Regions from separate parts of the Paenibacillus sp. GCM10027629 genome, predicted to be linked through region 2. Evidence: predicted binding sites of a transcription regulator. Region 2 holds the regulator's gene; the other holds the start of a gene.
The links. The regulator NrdR, encoded in region 2, represses ribonucleotide reductase genes. The targets are predictions, from matches to a motif close to AACACNATATATNGTGTT.
Positions count from the first base shown of each region.

Region 1: the regulator NrdR is predicted to act here: its motif matches at 2,070-2,087, upstream of ACFQZR_RS21220 (adenosylcobalamin-dependent ribonucleoside-diphosphate reductase).

Region 1 is NZ_JBHTGZ010000012.1:131,535-139,849, forward strand. It holds gene ACFQZR_RS21220 (adenosylcobalamin-dependent ribonucleoside-diphosphate reductase) at 1-1,987, opposite strand, end outside; gene ACFQZR_RS21225 (DEAD/DEAH box helicase) at 2,348-4,099, shown strand; gene ACFQZR_RS21230 (YqhG family protein) at 4,099-4,980, shown strand; gene ACFQZR_RS21235 (hypothetical protein) at 5,124-6,086, shown strand; gene ACFQZR_RS21240 (ribonuclease FAU-1 family protein) at 6,077-6,625, opposite strand; gene ACFQZR_RS21245 (YqzE family protein) at 6,685-6,903, opposite strand; gene ACFQZR_RS21250 (N-acetylmuramoyl-L-alanine amidase family protein) at 7,036-7,734, shown strand; gene ACFQZR_RS21255 (divergent polysaccharide deacetylase family protein) at 7,716-8,315, opposite strand, start outside.
Region 2 is NZ_JBHTGZ010000012.1:447,080-455,394, forward strand. It holds gene kynU (kynureninase) at 1-390, opposite strand, end outside; gene ACFQZR_RS22635 (TetR/AcrR family transcriptional regulator) at 596-1,207, shown strand; tRNA gene ACFQZR_RS22640 (tRNA-Ala) at 2,433-2,508, opposite strand; gene nrdR (transcriptional regulator NrdR) at 2,799-3,266, opposite strand; gene ACFQZR_RS22650 (alpha/beta-type small acid-soluble spore protein) at 3,381-3,599, shown strand; gene ACFQZR_RS22655 (lytic transglycosylase domain-containing protein) at 3,685-4,254, opposite strand; gene coaE (dephospho-CoA kinase) at 4,251-4,853, opposite strand; gene ytaF (sporulation membrane protein YtaF) at 4,895-5,590, opposite strand; gene mutM (DNA-formamidopyrimidine glycosylase) at 5,702-6,532, opposite strand; gene polA (DNA polymerase I) at 6,587-8,315, opposite strand, start outside.

The sequences.
Region 1 (8,315 bases), 320 kb from region 2:
TCTCTTCATTCGTCGCAGCTGCTTCTTCTTGGATCACAGCTTCTTTCTTCTCTTCCTTCTTCTCTGTCTGAAGGACCTGCACATCGCGGCTGCCGTCGCGGTAGATGGTTACCCCTTTGCAACCAAGATCAAAGGCAAGTTCATAAAGGCGCTTCGTATCTTCAACCGTGAAGTCCGAAGGACAGTTCGCTGTCTTCGAGATGGAGCTATCCACCCAACGCTGAATCGCAGCCTGGGAACGAATATGATCTTCAGCTGACAAGCTCATTGCCGTTACGAAATATGCTGGCAACTCTTCACCTGGATGCGCATCGATCCATTCTTGTGCAATCGGAACGAACTGCTCGTCGAAGCCTAGACGGCTCTGACGGTAGAATTTGAACGCGAAGTAAGGCTCAATCCCTGTGGACGTACCCACCATCGTACCCGTACTTCCTGTCGGTGCTTGCGTAATCACCGTCACGTTACGCATGCCGTGCTTCTCAATCGCCGCACCTACTTCTGGATACACGTCGACGATATTTTTCATAAATCCGCTCTGCATGAACGGTTCAAGCTCAAATGCCTTGAAGGAACCTTTCTCGCCTGCAATCTCCGCTGATGCGAGGTAAGATTCTTTGGCGATAAAGCCATATAATTTATCCAAGAATTCTAATGATTCTGGACTTCCATAACGAATTTGGAGCTTGATCATCAGCTCTGCGAGTCCCATCGTTCCGAGACCTACGCGGCGTTCCTTCTGCTGATTCTCTTTATTTTCTTCGAAATGATATGGCGTCTTATCAATGACATTATCCAAGAAACGTACCGAATAACGCGTTACTCGGCCCAGCTCTGCCCAATCGACATCATGATTCGCTTCATCATAGAACTTCGAGAGATTCATAGCGGACAAGTTACATACGCCCCAACCTGGAAGACCTTGCTCACCGCATGGATTCGTACAAATGATCGGGTTGAAATACCAGCTGTTCGACATTTGATTGTAGTATTCCATGAAAACGACGCCAGGTTCAGCCGATTTCCAAGCGGATTCCATAATCGTATGCCATACGTCGCGAGCGCGTACAGTATTGTAGTGGATGACATTCTTGCCTAGCTTCTTCCACTTGTCCATATCGCCGTCCCAGATTTCGTCGTACTCTGGATCCGAAGTATCAGGGAATACAAGATCCCACGTTAGATCCTTCTTCACGGCTTCCATGAAGCCGTTGCTCACACAGACTGACAAATTCGCATTCGTCACTTGACCCATCGTCTGCTTAACCGTAATGAAATCCATGAGGTCCGGATGCCAGTCATTGATCATCAGCATGAGCGCGCCGCGACGGCTACCTCCTTGCTCGATCAAACCTGTCGTGTAGCTGAACAATCCGCCCCAAGATACCGCACCGCTCGATGATCCATTCACACCGCGAACAATCGCACGACGTGGACGCAGCGAGGATAAGTTAATGCCGACACCGCCGCCGCGTGCCATAATCTCGGTCATTTCGGACAACGTAGCCATAATGCCGCCACGGCTGTCTTTCGGCGAAGGAATAACGTAGCAGTTGAACAACGTCAACTCTTCACTTGCACCTGCACCGGCAGCAATCCGTCCACCCGGCACCAATTTCCAATCATCTAATATATATCTGAAGTTTTCCGTCCATTGTTTTTGTAATTCTGGAGTTTTCTCCACCGATGCCATTGCCGCTGCCAGACGATCCCACATTTCCTCAGGCGTCTTCTCAACTGTAAGAGTCAGCTTCTCAACCGTCGAATCGACCACTTCACCGCTGCGTGTTCTCACGGTAACAGAACGGCCTTCGCGCTTGATGACTTCCCCTACTTCTTTAGCTGGAAATTTCGGATCATCCTTGGTCAATACGAGCACGACATCTCCGACCTTCGTCTCGTTCGTATCTGCATTTTTCCATGCATAACGATCCAAAAATATTTTCTCACTTAATCCTTCCAACCGCTGCTTATGCGTCGTATTCAACAAAAACAACCTCCTCTAGCATATTAACAACCGATAAACCTATGATTTTCCGCACAAAAACGCATATTTATTGTATGTAAAGTTTACAATATATTGTGTGCGTTTATCATTATACTATACCACATATTGTACTTTCTAATGGTGTGATGTGGAATTAATGCCAAGAATCCGCAGCATGTCCCATCTAGCTTCTTTTTTCTCTATCACACGCTTTATTTCTAGACTTGCAATTCTAAATCCTTCTACTTGGAGAATATTGCAAGCGAGTTATGAACCCGCCCTTTTTCGTCCATACTAACCAGAACAGTTCACTATTTTTTTATTATTATCCGCACATCATCAAGAAGGAGCTAATCCATCATGTCCATAAATTCTGCAACGTCTTCACGTTCCAAACAACCCTCAGCTCCAATCGAATTCGATCGTACGTGGTTCTCGGAGTTAGAAGAACGCACAGCGAAGAACGGCCCCTGGGATGACTTTACGTTGTTCGCTCTTAACTATGAAGCGGAACAATCTCAGGTCGTCTCCACATTCGATGAGCTTCAGTGCCTCACGCAATTGAACAACCTCAGTCCTCTACCGCACCAGATTGAGACTGCTACGAAGGTCTTACACGAAATGCGCGGACGAGCCATTCTCGCAGATGAGGTGGGACTCGGCAAGACGATTGAGGCGGGACTCATTCTCAAAGAATATCTCGTTCGCGGCCTAGCACGCAAAGTGCTCATTCTCGTGCCTGCGTCTCTCGTCCTGCAATGGGTTCGCGAGCTGAACCAGAAATTCGGCATCGCTGCCGTTGCACAGAAAAAAGAATATACGTGGCACTATGATGTTGTCGTCGCGTCAATGGATACAGCCAAACGCGATCCGCACAAAGACCTGCTACTGCAGAACGAATACGACATGTTGATTATTGATGAAGCCCATAAATTGAAGAACAAGAAAACAACCAACTACCAGTTCATTACCCAACTGCGCAAAAAATATTGCCTACTCTTGACGGCCACGCCAATCCAGAATGATCTTAGCGAGCTCTATAATCTCATCACACTATTGAAGCCTGGGCAGCTGGGCGGTGTCAGTGATTTTGCCGCGAATTTCATTGTCGATAAGCGACTGCCGAAGAATGAAGATCAATTGCAGAGCGAACTCTCCAAAGTGATGATTCGAAATCGTCGCAGCGACGGGAATATCGGATTCACCAAACGATTCGTCAAAAATGTGCCGCTGACGCTCTCCGATGAAGAAATGGCGTTGTACAACGGGGTTACGGCCTTCGTCAAAGATCGTTATAACGAGCTGAACGGCGATATGAGCAGCATGCTCTCCCTCGTAACTCTGCAGCGTGAAGTATGCAGCAGCCGCGATGCGGTATTCCTAACCTTGATCAATCTATCGAAGAAAATGCCGGAAGACTCCCCTATCCATGCGAAGATCTGGGAACTCGTAAATATGATTCGACAGATCAAGGCGAATACCAAGGCCGAGAAAGCGCTCGAATTGATTGAGGAAATGAACGACAAAGTGATTATTTTCACCGAATACCGGCAAACCCAGGATTATCTCCTGAACTTCTTCCGCAGCAAAAATATGGTGGCTGTCCCCTATCGCGGCGGCATGAACCGCGGGAAGAAGGACTGGATGATGGATCTATTCCGCAACCGTGCGCAAGTGATGATTGCAACGGAGGCCGGCGGCGAAGGGATTAACCTACAATTCTGCCATAACATGATCAATTTCGATCTCCCTTGGAACCCGATGCGCGTGGAACAACGGATTGGCCGTGTTCATCGTCTCGGACAGATGAATGATGTCAAAATCTATAACCTGTCCACCTCAGGAACGATCGAAGAACATATTCTTAACCTGCTCCACGAAAAAATCAATTTGTTTGAATTGGTCATTGGTCAGCTGGATGTCATCCTCGAACGGATGGAGAAGCAGGACTCTCTCGAGAAAAGGCTCTATAAAATGATGTTAGAGTCGAAATCAGATGAAGATATTCGCGCGAACGTAGAGTCGATCGGCAAATCATTTCAAGACATTGCAAAAACGGTTGCCGATAATGAGCCTTTCATTCAGGATGCACCACAGGAGGAAGCACAATAATGGTGATGAGCGCCAAGCAAGTTCAGCAATTTGTTCTTCGCTATTTGGATGCGACGAACTGCCATTTGATCGAGAAATCTCCGGGACATGTCATCGTCAAGTTATCGCCTCAAGCGGACCGTGAGCTTACGAATCGCCCTTATTACTGGGGGTTCGTCGATCGAACAGGGACAGAACCGGAGACGATGAAATTTTGTTTTATTTTCGATAAAGACAAAATGCCCCCGCTTCCGCCAGATCCTCCTCCAGGACCTGGATATATCGCCCATCGATTACTGAAGGAAGAAGTCACCTACGGCAGTCGACGATTGGATCAATTCTTTCAAGCTGCGAAGGCGGGCGGTTCTTATGTTAATCTATTTGAACTGCCCAATGCAGAGCAGAAATCATCGAACTTCTCAACGCCCTATGAGCAATGGCTTGGCGTGAATATGAAGATTGAATTTGCCTGTGATATGAAGCGTGAAGAGATCCATGCGCTAGGCATATCTATGGTTACGGGAGACATTATCGAGCAGTTCTGCGACAACATGTTGACTCGCAAAATGTCACCGCGGCTCCCAGCTAATGTTCATGTACTGCGAAGCGCCCTAACCTTAACCAAAGCGAGAAATCAACTCGAGAGTTATATCGAGAAAAAAATTAGAACCTATGATGATGAATGGGCGGTCGAAGCAAAAATCCGATTCGATGACGAAATCGCGCGGATTGACAGCTACTATGAAGGGCTGCTCAAGACGGAAGATGATGAAATAAAGAAATCTGTAGAAGAACAATATGCGAATCGCAAACAAGAACTGACATGGCAATACGAACCGCGTATCCGAATATCCGTCATGAATTGCGGATTCTTTCATTTGAGGTCGGTGGCCAAGCAATAACAGACGAAACTCGCTAAAACATCGCAAAAATAGAACGCGTACAGACACGGCATCGCCGACACGTTCTAACAACCTTTTTCAGGCTTGTCCGCTACAATAAGGAACATAAGATCATAAATATGATGCAAGTAGGTGATGCGCTCATGCAACCATCGCGATTCATTCGCATACTCTTGTCAACTTGTGCTATTGCTATACTGCTATATAGCGCGATATTTACGACCATTTCGCCAGTTATCGCTGCTTCCTCTTCAGAATTGACACAATCAGCTGAAACAGACGCAATAACATCCCCTGCCATCGATCAACAAATGATCATTCAGCACGTTGAAGGATGGATTCAAGATTTGTCACAGCATGCACCTTTCACCGTCTGGAAAGGCGCGGAATATGAGATCTCCCCTCTCGGACCTGGTCTGCACAGTTGGCTCGTGCAATTGACGAAGAAGGAGAAAGAACTCGGTTATCTGATCGTCAGCGCAACGGAGACGCAGCAGCTAACATTGTCCGAATACGGCGTTGGTCCTAGCCCGCTCTTCAGCACGAATACGCTGTACCTCTCTTTGGTGCAGCACGGCATTATTCCTTCATCGATCAAACGCAATCAGCTTTTTACAACGGATACCTTGCATATCAAACGTTATTATCTCCATCCCATGCTTGCCGTATGGCGCGTCGAACCACAGGATCAGCCTGCTGCTTATTACAATGCCAAGACAGGAGAGCAGCTCTTAATCACGGACCAAGAATGGGACAAGCAGAAGAAGACATTAAAGCAAGGATCACCGCTCGAAGCTGGAATGCAAGAAGTGATCATGCCTAACAAGAGCGCACAGCCGATACCCACCTTCGACCCGTTCGAACGGATCAATTGGTTAACCCATGCGCCCTTAGAAATTAAAACGGCTGCTCATTTGTCCATAAAGCTCGATCAGAAGGCGAAAATCACGTATGTGTCGAACTGGTACCAAGATTCCTACATGATCCCACTGGCTGTCTCTGGATATCAGACCTGGCGAAACGTTACCTATATTATGGTTCATGATGAAGGAGCGAGATGGATTCCTTTCCAATCTCTTGCCGCCTTCGGGAAATTCTATAAATGATGGATGACCGATAGCCGCTTCGCATCCCGCTTCCATCGACCTAACCATGCCGTACCTGCGTCTTCAATCTCTTGCTGCAAGTCATGCAAGGTCTTGTAAGCCAGCTTCGATTGCACCGACGTAATCACAGCCTGTTCCTTTGCTTCCTCCAGTTCCTCTACATCCAGTACAAATCGTTTACCTGAAGGCAGTATCACGAGATCTAAGAACAAATCATCAAAATAAGGCACCCCATCAGCCGTTACCCCGCTTCCCGCATGAATGTCGACATAATGATGGACGAGCGCGCCTTGCGGATCAATGACCGTCGTTACTGCATAGTTTGCGTTGCTCGGAAAATATTGAAGCCACACATATTGATCGTCTACAAGCAAATACCGGTAATGTGCTGTTGGCTGATACCATATCGGGTCTTGAACATCACCAAATTGAACTCGTGTGACATATCCTTTAAAATCCGCTTCCTCCACAAACATCTGACGGTAAGTCACCTGAAGCTTTCGTTTCCAATCCGATAAATCCGCAATTTTGCGTTTCATTTTCACAATTTTCCCCCCCCTCACCTCATTTCATTATACAAAAAAAGAAGCGCCTACCTTCAACCTTTCGATGAAGGAGGTGCTTCTTCGTGTGCGCGACTAACCTTATATATTCCTTGAGCCCATTTCAGGATACTATACGGGACGTATCCGAACCATCGCAATACCCATGGCTCACGCGTTTGTCGATTTTGCTTACGGACATCTTTAGGGGTCTCCATATAGACAACAACACGTTCCGTAATATACTTGACGAGCTCTTCGCCTTTTTTGGCCATTGTACATAACCTCCTTGCTGGATTCCTTACTCTTAGCATGCTCCATTGGTACAAAAAATAAACTTAGCGCATCATTTCTTTCATTTTGCGCATCCTATTCAGGAAGCTTTTTCAAGGAGGATTTAATGCAGCATGAAACAAATTAGAACATTCCATCGCCTTCTTCTTACAAGTATCCTTATCTTTATTAGCTGTCATACCTGGAGTTCATCAGCCGCTGCGGAACCTGCATCGATGAACGAAGTATTCACCCATCCCGTCATTGTGATTGACGTTGGTCACGGCGGAATTGATGGCGGAACAAGTCATGAGAATATTCTTGAGAAGAACATTAATCTAGAAATCGGAACACGCTTGTATTTAATGCTTCAGAAGCATGGTATTCATGCCGTTCTGAATCGCACAGGCGACTATGCACTTAGTGAAGATAACCATTGGTTGAACAATAAATCCAGACATCGCAGAGACCTAGCACAACGCAGACAATTGACGGAAGAAATTCCAACCGAAATGCTCGTCAGTCTACATGTCAATTGGAACAAAAATCGCAGCCGTCGTGGGCCCGTTGTCCTGTATAAAGAAGAAGGCCGTAGTATCATGCTCGCGAACATTATTCAAAATGCGCTTAACAAACACTACGGCACCCATATGGAAATGCAAAGTGGCAAACCCTTCTATTTGCTGCGTCGAGTAAACCAACCTGCTGTGATTATTGAGACCGGATTTATCAGCAACAGCGAGGATCGCCGCATGTTATGCGACCCGAAGGAACAGACCGCAATCGCAAGCACCATTGCAGGTGCATTACAATACTACTTATCGCTCTTGTGAGCTTTGGCGAATTCAGCCACTCTTACGAACTGGAACATCGACTTCATCTTCGGCAGTGAACCGGCAAGGATCGATGCCGTCGTCATACCGCCCGTACCGACATGGCCAATGACAATGCATTGGTCATGATTCTGCATGAACGCCTCGACTTTACGAACCTGACCTGAGATATGCTTCACTGTAATGCTATCATCCAGGAACATCTGGTTCTCAGCAATCGGGACACCCAGTTCTCTGGCAATTCGTGGCGCAACCGTATGATAATTGGTATGACTGTCAAGGAAGAACAATCCCCGTTCCTTACAGACTTGCAGCACAACGCGCATCACGCGCTCGTCTCCAGTGACTTTGGAGCCCATATGATTATTCATTCCGATGGCATGTGGGACTTCTTGAATGGCCGCTTCCAACCGTTTACGTATCTCTTGATCCGACATTGACGTCATGATCGCCCCTGGCCCCAGCCAACTTGCCCTTCCGGATTTAGGCTCCATCGGCATATGAACAATGACATCATGCCCCAATTTATGCGCCATCTCTGCATCTTGCTTGGTCGTTGGCAAGAACGGCATGACTGCTAC
Region 2 (8,315 bases):
TAGTTCATCTGCTAAAATCTTTGTACGTTTTCCTTCTGGCGTATAAAAGGTAGATACAAGCTGATGCAGATTTACTGTCGTAGAACCGGTCACAATGACTTCTTCAGCTGAACCTCCTACTAACGGAGCAAGTTTCTCTCCTAGTTCCTCCGCCATAAAGAACCATGGATGTTTCCCTTGCGTCCAGCCATCGATACCATGTTCCTTCCAATCCTCTAATGATTCCAGGAGTGTCCTTTCCGCTCTTTTCGAAAGAAGCCCGAGCGAGTTCCCATCCATATAAATGGATCCTGGTTTTAAATAAAACTCTTCTCGAAAATGCGCAAGAGAATCTTCCTCATCCAATTCTTGCGCATACCGTAAAGTTACATCAAAGTTTTTCAAAAGCATCATGATTCTCCCCTTTACAGATAATAATAAAGCGCTTTCTCAAATGAATATGACATAATGTCAATAACATTATCTATTTAAATATGACATGGTGTCAATAATAATTTTCATCCAGTTTTTAACACACGAACCCCCCTGATGATATCCCTTTTCTTTTCATAATAATTCATATATTCTAGAGATAATGAGTAGTGGAGGAAAAGGAATGAATAATCATAACGAGGATAAAAGACATTTACGATCGCTGAATACACGAAAAAAATTATTAGAAGCCGCAAGGGAAGTCTTTCTTCAAGAAGGTTTTCAAAAAGCAACGATCTCGCAAATGATTAACAAAGCGAGTATCGGATACGGAACGGCATATGTACATTTTGGAGGAAAAGAAGATCTATTAATCGTATTGATGGAGGGTGTCATGGAGCGATTTTTTGAAATTGCTGAGATCTCCTTCCTGCCAAAATCGAAACAAGAAGCTGAGGAAATCGTTCGTAAACAAGCGAATGATTTTTTGAAAATGGCTGAAGCCGAACGGGATATGATGCAAGTCTTCGAACAGGCAATTGGGGTCTCTTCTTTAGTTTCAGATAAATGGAAAGCCATACGGGAAAAATTTATTCAGCGTATTTCAAAAGACGTTGCCTACGCACAACAAAACGGGTTAGCTAGATCAGGAGTTAATCATGAGATTGTGGCACGAGGTTGGTTTTTTACGAACGAAATGTACTTATGGGAAATTGTCAGGGACGAACACCATAGTTCTGTCGAGGAGATCGCTAGAACGATCACTTCTGTCTACGTCACAGGTCTTTATTTATAGTGTTGGATCTGACCATGAGTTCATCAGAACTGAGCTTTTACCTACGTGGAGGTATGAAAGTACTACCATCTACGATCATAGCTTGAGGATTCAACGCAGCCGAGTTGGCTGCGTTGTTTAAGTTTGGTGGGCCTAGGGGGATATCCGCTCGATCAACTCTCGCTATCCCTTTCTATGGGAAGTCCCATTCCTGATTAATTTTGCTATCGGAGATTACTCAACGATGACAAACTTAGTGGTAGACTGTGACGCCGTGCTCCTACATTAGAAGTATTTCTTCGATGCCTAATCTCCATTACGTCCGTGCGGGCTGAACCCGGGGTTCTCACCCCAATTGGGACTTTCCACCAAATAAAAAACGCAACCCTCATCAGGTTGCGTTGTGTTTATAATATGGTGGAGCCTAGGGGGATACCGCTCGTCTAACTCGCTATCCTTTTCAATGGGATGTCCCATTCCTGATTTAACTTGCTCCCGATGATTACTCGACGATGACGACCTTAGCGGTAGACTGAGACGCCGTTTTCTTACCCCACAAAGTGACGATCTGCATTGTAGCTTATTCCGATTACTTTGCGTTCTTTCGTGCGAAGTTTATTCACTTCTTTTCATCCGCGCGGGCAGAACCCGGAGGTCCACCCCCTAAGTAATCCACCAAAATAAAAAAGCAACCTTACGGCTGCATTTATTATTTTTGGTGGAGTCTAGGGGGATATCCGCTCGTCTAACTCGCTATCCCTTTCATGGGATGTCCATTCCTGATTAACTTGCTGTTGATTAATGCTCGACGATGACAACCTTAGCTGTAGACTGAGACGCCGTGCTCCTACATTAGAAGTTTTATCTACGAAGCATGCTCTTTTCTTTTCGTCCGCGCGGACTGAACCCTGGGGTTCTCACCCCCTAAGCAATCCACCAATTAAAAAACGCAACCCTCATCAGGTTGCGTTGTGTTAATAATTTGGTGGAGCCTAGCGGGATATCCGCTCGTCTAACTCGCTATCCCTTTCAATGGGATGTCTCATTCCTCATTTAACTTGCTGCCGTAGATTACTCGACGATGACAACCTTAGCGGTAGACTGCGACGCCGTGCTCCTGCATTAGAAGTATTTCTTCGAAGCTACTCATTCATTACGTCCGCGCGGACTGAACCCCAGGGTTCGCCCCCTAAGCAATCCACCACAACAAAAAAACCACGTCCGAAGACGCGGTTAATATTCATTGTGGTGGAGCCTAGGGGGATCGAACCCCTGACCTCATCGCTGCCAGCGATGCGCTCTCCCAGCTGAGCTAAGGCCCCATTTGCAGGACAAGCATAGCATAATTCGAAAAAAGTTGTCAATACAAAAGTTGGATAAACTCGGCGGACTATAGATCCGTTAAACGTCGAATACTAACCCATCATAACGAATAAGCGGACACAGAAGCCTTTATATGACCTATGTGAAGCCCCTCAAGGCTCCAAACCAATACATAAGCGTGCTACAGTCCGTTAGATCCGAAATCCAAGCAATTTGGGCGCATATAACGTCCTTTGTGTCCATTACACCTGCATTACTCATACCCACAGCCATGCGCGCCAAGTCCTACTTATTCATCAATCGTATGCTTCGATAACAACCCCGTTAGCTCTTTCATGAACATATTAATGTCCTTGAATTGACGATACACGGAAGCAAAACGCACATACGCGACTTCGTCCACCGGATAGAGTTGCTCCATCAGAAGCTCACCGATTGCACGGCTCTCTACCTCAGGATTTGCTGTGTTCCGCAATGCCTTCTCGACTTCAGAGACGATCATCTCCAGACGCTCCATCGGTACAGGTCTCTTCTCACATGCGCGAATGAGGCCGCGCAATACTTTGTCGCGACTGAATTCTTCGCGGTTACCTTCTTTTTTGATGACAATGAGTGGCGTCTCCTCGATCATTTCAAAAGTTGTAAACCGTCGACTGCAGCTCTCACATTCTCGACGACGTCTGATGGATCTATTCTCGTTAGCAGGCCGTGAATCCAGCACCTTTGTCCCCGAATAATCGCAATGCGGACATTTCATAAATAAATTTCCTCCGTCTCAAATCAATTACTTTAAATTTCCATTCGTCACCTGAATAACAATCATCGTTAAGCACATAATACAATTACCAACCGCAAGGAGGTGAATACAGAGATGAGCGGAAACCGTTCTAGCAACACACTTGTCGTTCCTCAAGCAACTGCTGCTCTTGATCAAATGAAATATGAAGTTGCTCAAGAGTTAGGCATCGCTATTCCACAAGATGGTTACTATGGCAACATGGTAACACGTGACACAGGTTCTATTGGTGGTTACATCACCAAACGCCTTGTAACGATCGCCGAGCAACAACTTGCCGGTCAACACAGATAATTAAACTTTTGGAGAGAAGCGTTGGTCAGGCTGTTCATACAGCTTGTCCCACGCTTTTCTTGTTTATCCCATGAAAAACAAGCCATTACAGTTCATTCTGATAAAGATCCTTATATTTATTATAATAATAAACGACACGCTGTACATAGTTTTTCGTCTCCCCGTAAGGGATCTTCTTGACGGTCTCGAATTTGCCGTCCCATGTCTCGTTCTGAAGCCACTTCGCAACCACACTCGGTCCTGCGTTGTAAGCGGCTAGCGCGACGTATGTATTATTGTTGAATTTCGTTAATAATGACTTGATATACCACGAACCGATCTGAATATTCGGTTCGGCTTCATGTTTCACCTCATCCATCGTCACGGAATCGAACTTCCCCTTCTCAATGACCCAGCTCGCCGTATTCGGCATCACCTGCATGAGCCCGAGTGCTCCCTTCCGCGATTCACTACTTAACTTATAATTACTTTCCACCCGAATAATTGCAGCGATCAGTAGAGGATCCACATCGAAGGTCTTCGCGTGCTTCACAATGGCTTCTTTATAGTGAATGGGATAAATCCATCTCCCCATCCAACTTGAATTGAAGAACAATACGGATACCAAAGCAATGAAAAGAACGAGCAATACCCTTTTTTTTCGTAATACCTTCATTCGATCCCCTTTCTGCGCAAGAATTGATCGATTTGTTCCATCGTCTGCTCAAGTCCAAAGCGGTTATCGATGACAATGTCGGCTTTTTCTTTTTTACGTTCAATATCTAGTTGCGCGTTCAGCCTTCTGACAGCTTGTTCTTCCGTAATCTCATCCCGCTTCATCAGACGTTCGATCTGTAGCTCCCGCGGGACATAGACGACCATTATCTCATCGAAAAACCCTTCATATGCTGCACCTGCCTCGTACAACAGGGGAATATCTGCCACGATCAGTTTCTCCGGATGTTCCTTCTCATACGCTGTCATCCGCTCATGAATGCTCGTCCGAATCGCAGGATGCGTAATGCTCTCCAGCACTTGACGTTCTGCCGGATTCGAGAATATGATCTCGCCGAGCCGTTTGCGATGAAGCGTTCCATCTTCTTGTAAAATATCTTGTCCAAAATGTGCTGCTACTTGCGCCAAAATGGGAGACCCTGGATCCATAATCTCTCGCGCAATTTGGTCTGCATCTATAAGTAAGGCACCCCGAGCAACAAGGAGCGACGAGACTGTACTCTTGCCCGTCGCAATGCCACCAGTTAACCCAATATTCATATTTGTCACCTCAGAATATAATACCTCAATGAAATCAACAACTAGAAAAACCTTAGGATTCCCATAATGATAAGCACGACACCTGGAATAAAGGACAGTTTGCGCAGCCATTGCAGTCCCGCGAACATCAGTCCTACCCGCGTCCCTAAATAGAGGAAGCTGCCGCTGGCAAGCGTGATCGAAATACAAGTCCATAATGGCGAGAAGCCCAACAATGCAGCACCTAATCCGGCGCCAAAAGCATCCAGCGACAACGCAATACCTAGCAATGCCGCTTCCGATGCCGATATCACACCCGAACGGTCGACATCCGCCGCCGATGGGGACTTCAAAATTTGAATGACAAGACCAAATGCCCGAATCTCAAACGTGAATACCGTCTTCTTCGTTGCCGATGCATCTTGCTTAACCGCGCTATCTTCTGTAGGTCGATTTAACTCAGTCCCCGCATCCACATCGCGATCCTTGGAGCCAATGAGTTGAATCAGCGCCCAGCCTCCGATGCCCATCAGAATTAGGGCACCAATCCATTTACTAATCTCAGGCGATACATAATTGGCAATCCATACCCCAATCAACATGGAGGTATAAATAATAATGCCTGAACAAGCGGAGATAATGATAATCGATAAGATTGGAATCCGTATTTTTCGCAAGCCATACGTAACCCCAACACCAAACCCATCCAGGCTAAGTGCGCATGCGAGCAATACTAAAGACAACAAATGCACTAGCATTCCATACCCTCCCGCCTGCAGCTCTATAAGTCACCATCGTGTTGGTGCAACTGTGCCGCAATGTCTTCCACATCATATGGGCGGGGGGAGGAATAAGTGCCTACTATTTTATTAGGAATCCGGTTGGCAGTGCGGACAATAATGTGTACCACGACCGCCAACGACTGTCTTCACAATGGCTGTACCACACGTTACACACGGCTCGTCTTTCCTGCCATAAATCTTCAAATATTGTTGGAACATGCCCATCTCACCTTGTCCATTCACATACGATTTGATCGACGACCCTCCTGCTTCCACGGCTTCTTGCAGGGTTGCGATCACGGCATGATAGATGGCTTCAAGCTGTTCATCCGAGAGCGTATTCGCTTTCACTTCCGGATGGATACCTGCTCGGAATAGGGCCTCATCGACATAAATATTCCCAATCCCGACGACATATGCCTGATTGAGCAAGGTTGGCTTAATAAGCGTAGCACGTTTACCAATGACAGCACGGAACTTCTCGAATGTAAATTGCTCATCTAGCGGTTCTAACCCGAGCTTGTTCAGCGGTGCCATCACGAACTCTTGACCCGGCTCGAAAAGATGCATCGTGCCGAACTGTCTTACATCCTTATAACGAAGCTCCGTCTGATCGGTAAAGTGAAAAATAACGTGCGTATGCTTCTCCACCGGCTCGTCCGAACGATACATCCCGTACCGTCCTTCCATCCGCAAATGCGATACGAGCACTAGCCCGTCCAATACGAGGCGCAGAAACTTCCCCCTGCGCTCGACCTTCTGGAATGTATGACCTTCCAGAAGATATGCGAACTGCAGCACATCATCTGGACGTTGTATGATTCGAGGGAGCGATACAGTGACTCGTTCGATCGTCTTCCCTACAATTAATTGATTTAATGTTCTTGTTACGGTCTCGACTTCCGGCAATTCCGGCATATGACTTCACCTCATCCTTCATTATACCGAATTCAAAGGATCTTTTCTCTTGGATTATTTTGCTTCATACCAGTTCGCACCAAAGCTCACGTCGGCTTGAAGCGGAACATCTAGTTTAAGGGCTCCCGCCATCACATCTGGTACGAGCTTCTTCATCATCTCCAGCTCCTCAGCCGGTACTTCGAACACCAATTCATCGTGTACCTGAAGCAGCATGCGGCTCTTGAGCTTCTCATCTTCAAGGCGCTTTGCCATCTGCACCATGGCAAGCTTGATAATATCTGCTGCCGTCCCTTGGATCGGCGTGTTCATTGCAGTCCGTTCCGCAAAAGAACGAAGGTTGAAGTTCGACGCCGTAATCTCAGGCAAATACCGTCTGCGTTCAAGCAACGTCGTCACATAACCGTCCTGACGCGCTTGCTTCACAATATCGTCCATATATTTGCGAACCCCTTGGAATACGGCAAAATACTGCTCAATGAACTGCGCCGCATCTCGACGTGTAATGTTCAAGTTCTGCGACAAACCATAATCACTAATCCCGTATACGATACCGAAGTTGACCGCTTTCGCTTGGCGACGCATATTCGCATCAACCGCTTCAGCCGGTACCCCGAATACATCCATGGCGGTCTTCGTATGAATGTCCATATTATGAACGAACGCTTCAATTAACTTCTCATCTTGCGATATATGCGCCAAGACCCGCAGCTCGATCTGCGAATAGTCCGCTGCGAGAATCGACCAGCCCGGTTCAGACGGCACGAATACTTTCCGGATTTTGCGTCCTTCTGCAAGACGAATCGGAATATTCTGCAAGTTCGGAAACTGACTACTAAGACGCCCTGTTGCCGCGATCGTCTGACGATAGTACGTATGCACTTTCCCAGTCTCTGGGCGTACCTCCTTGAGAAGACCTTCAACATACGTCGATTGCAGCTTCGCAATTTGTCGGTAGTGGAGAATCTGCTTCACGATATCATGATAAGGTTCCAGCTTCTCCAGCACTTCCGCATCCGTCGAATAGCCTGTCTTGGTCTTCTTCATGACCGGCAATCCTAATTTATCGAACAGAATCTCTCCAAGCTGCTTCGGTGAATTAATATTGAACTCCATCCCTGCAAGGCGATAAATATCCGCAGCCAGATGATTAATTATCACTTCAAACTCACGCCCGAGATCTCGTAGATCTTCCACGTTAACGGCAATCCCCTGTTTCTCCATATCCGCGAGAACTTTGGACAAAGGAAGCTCCAAATCGTAATACAACATATGCATCTCGTTCTGCTCCAGAGCTGCTTGCTGCTTCACCATAATCTGTTGAACAGCCATTGCCTTGCGGCCTAAATGCTCGCTAAGCGTTGCTAGGTCCGGCACTTTGAACTTGGCGCCTTTTCCGAACACATCCTCATCACGTCTCAGCGATGGTAATTCATATTTGGACGCCAAATAATCAATCGTCTGGTTCGAATCCGTCGGATCCAGAATGTAGGCTGCGAGCTGTACATCGAAAGCGGCACCTTCAAAAGCGATCCCTTGCCAATGCAGCGCAAGATCCGTCTTATGCAGATCATACCCACGCTTCGGAATGGATCCGTCTGCAATCCAAGCACGAAGAGGAGCCGATTCATCTGATTTTAACTGTGCGTAAGGTACATAATAGCTTGTATCCGACGTCCGGAAAACGACACCGATCACATCCGATTGATGCGGGTTCTCTCCGATTGACTCGGTATGGAATACTTCTACATTCGTTAAGTCCGCGACGAGGGCAGGCAGCGTG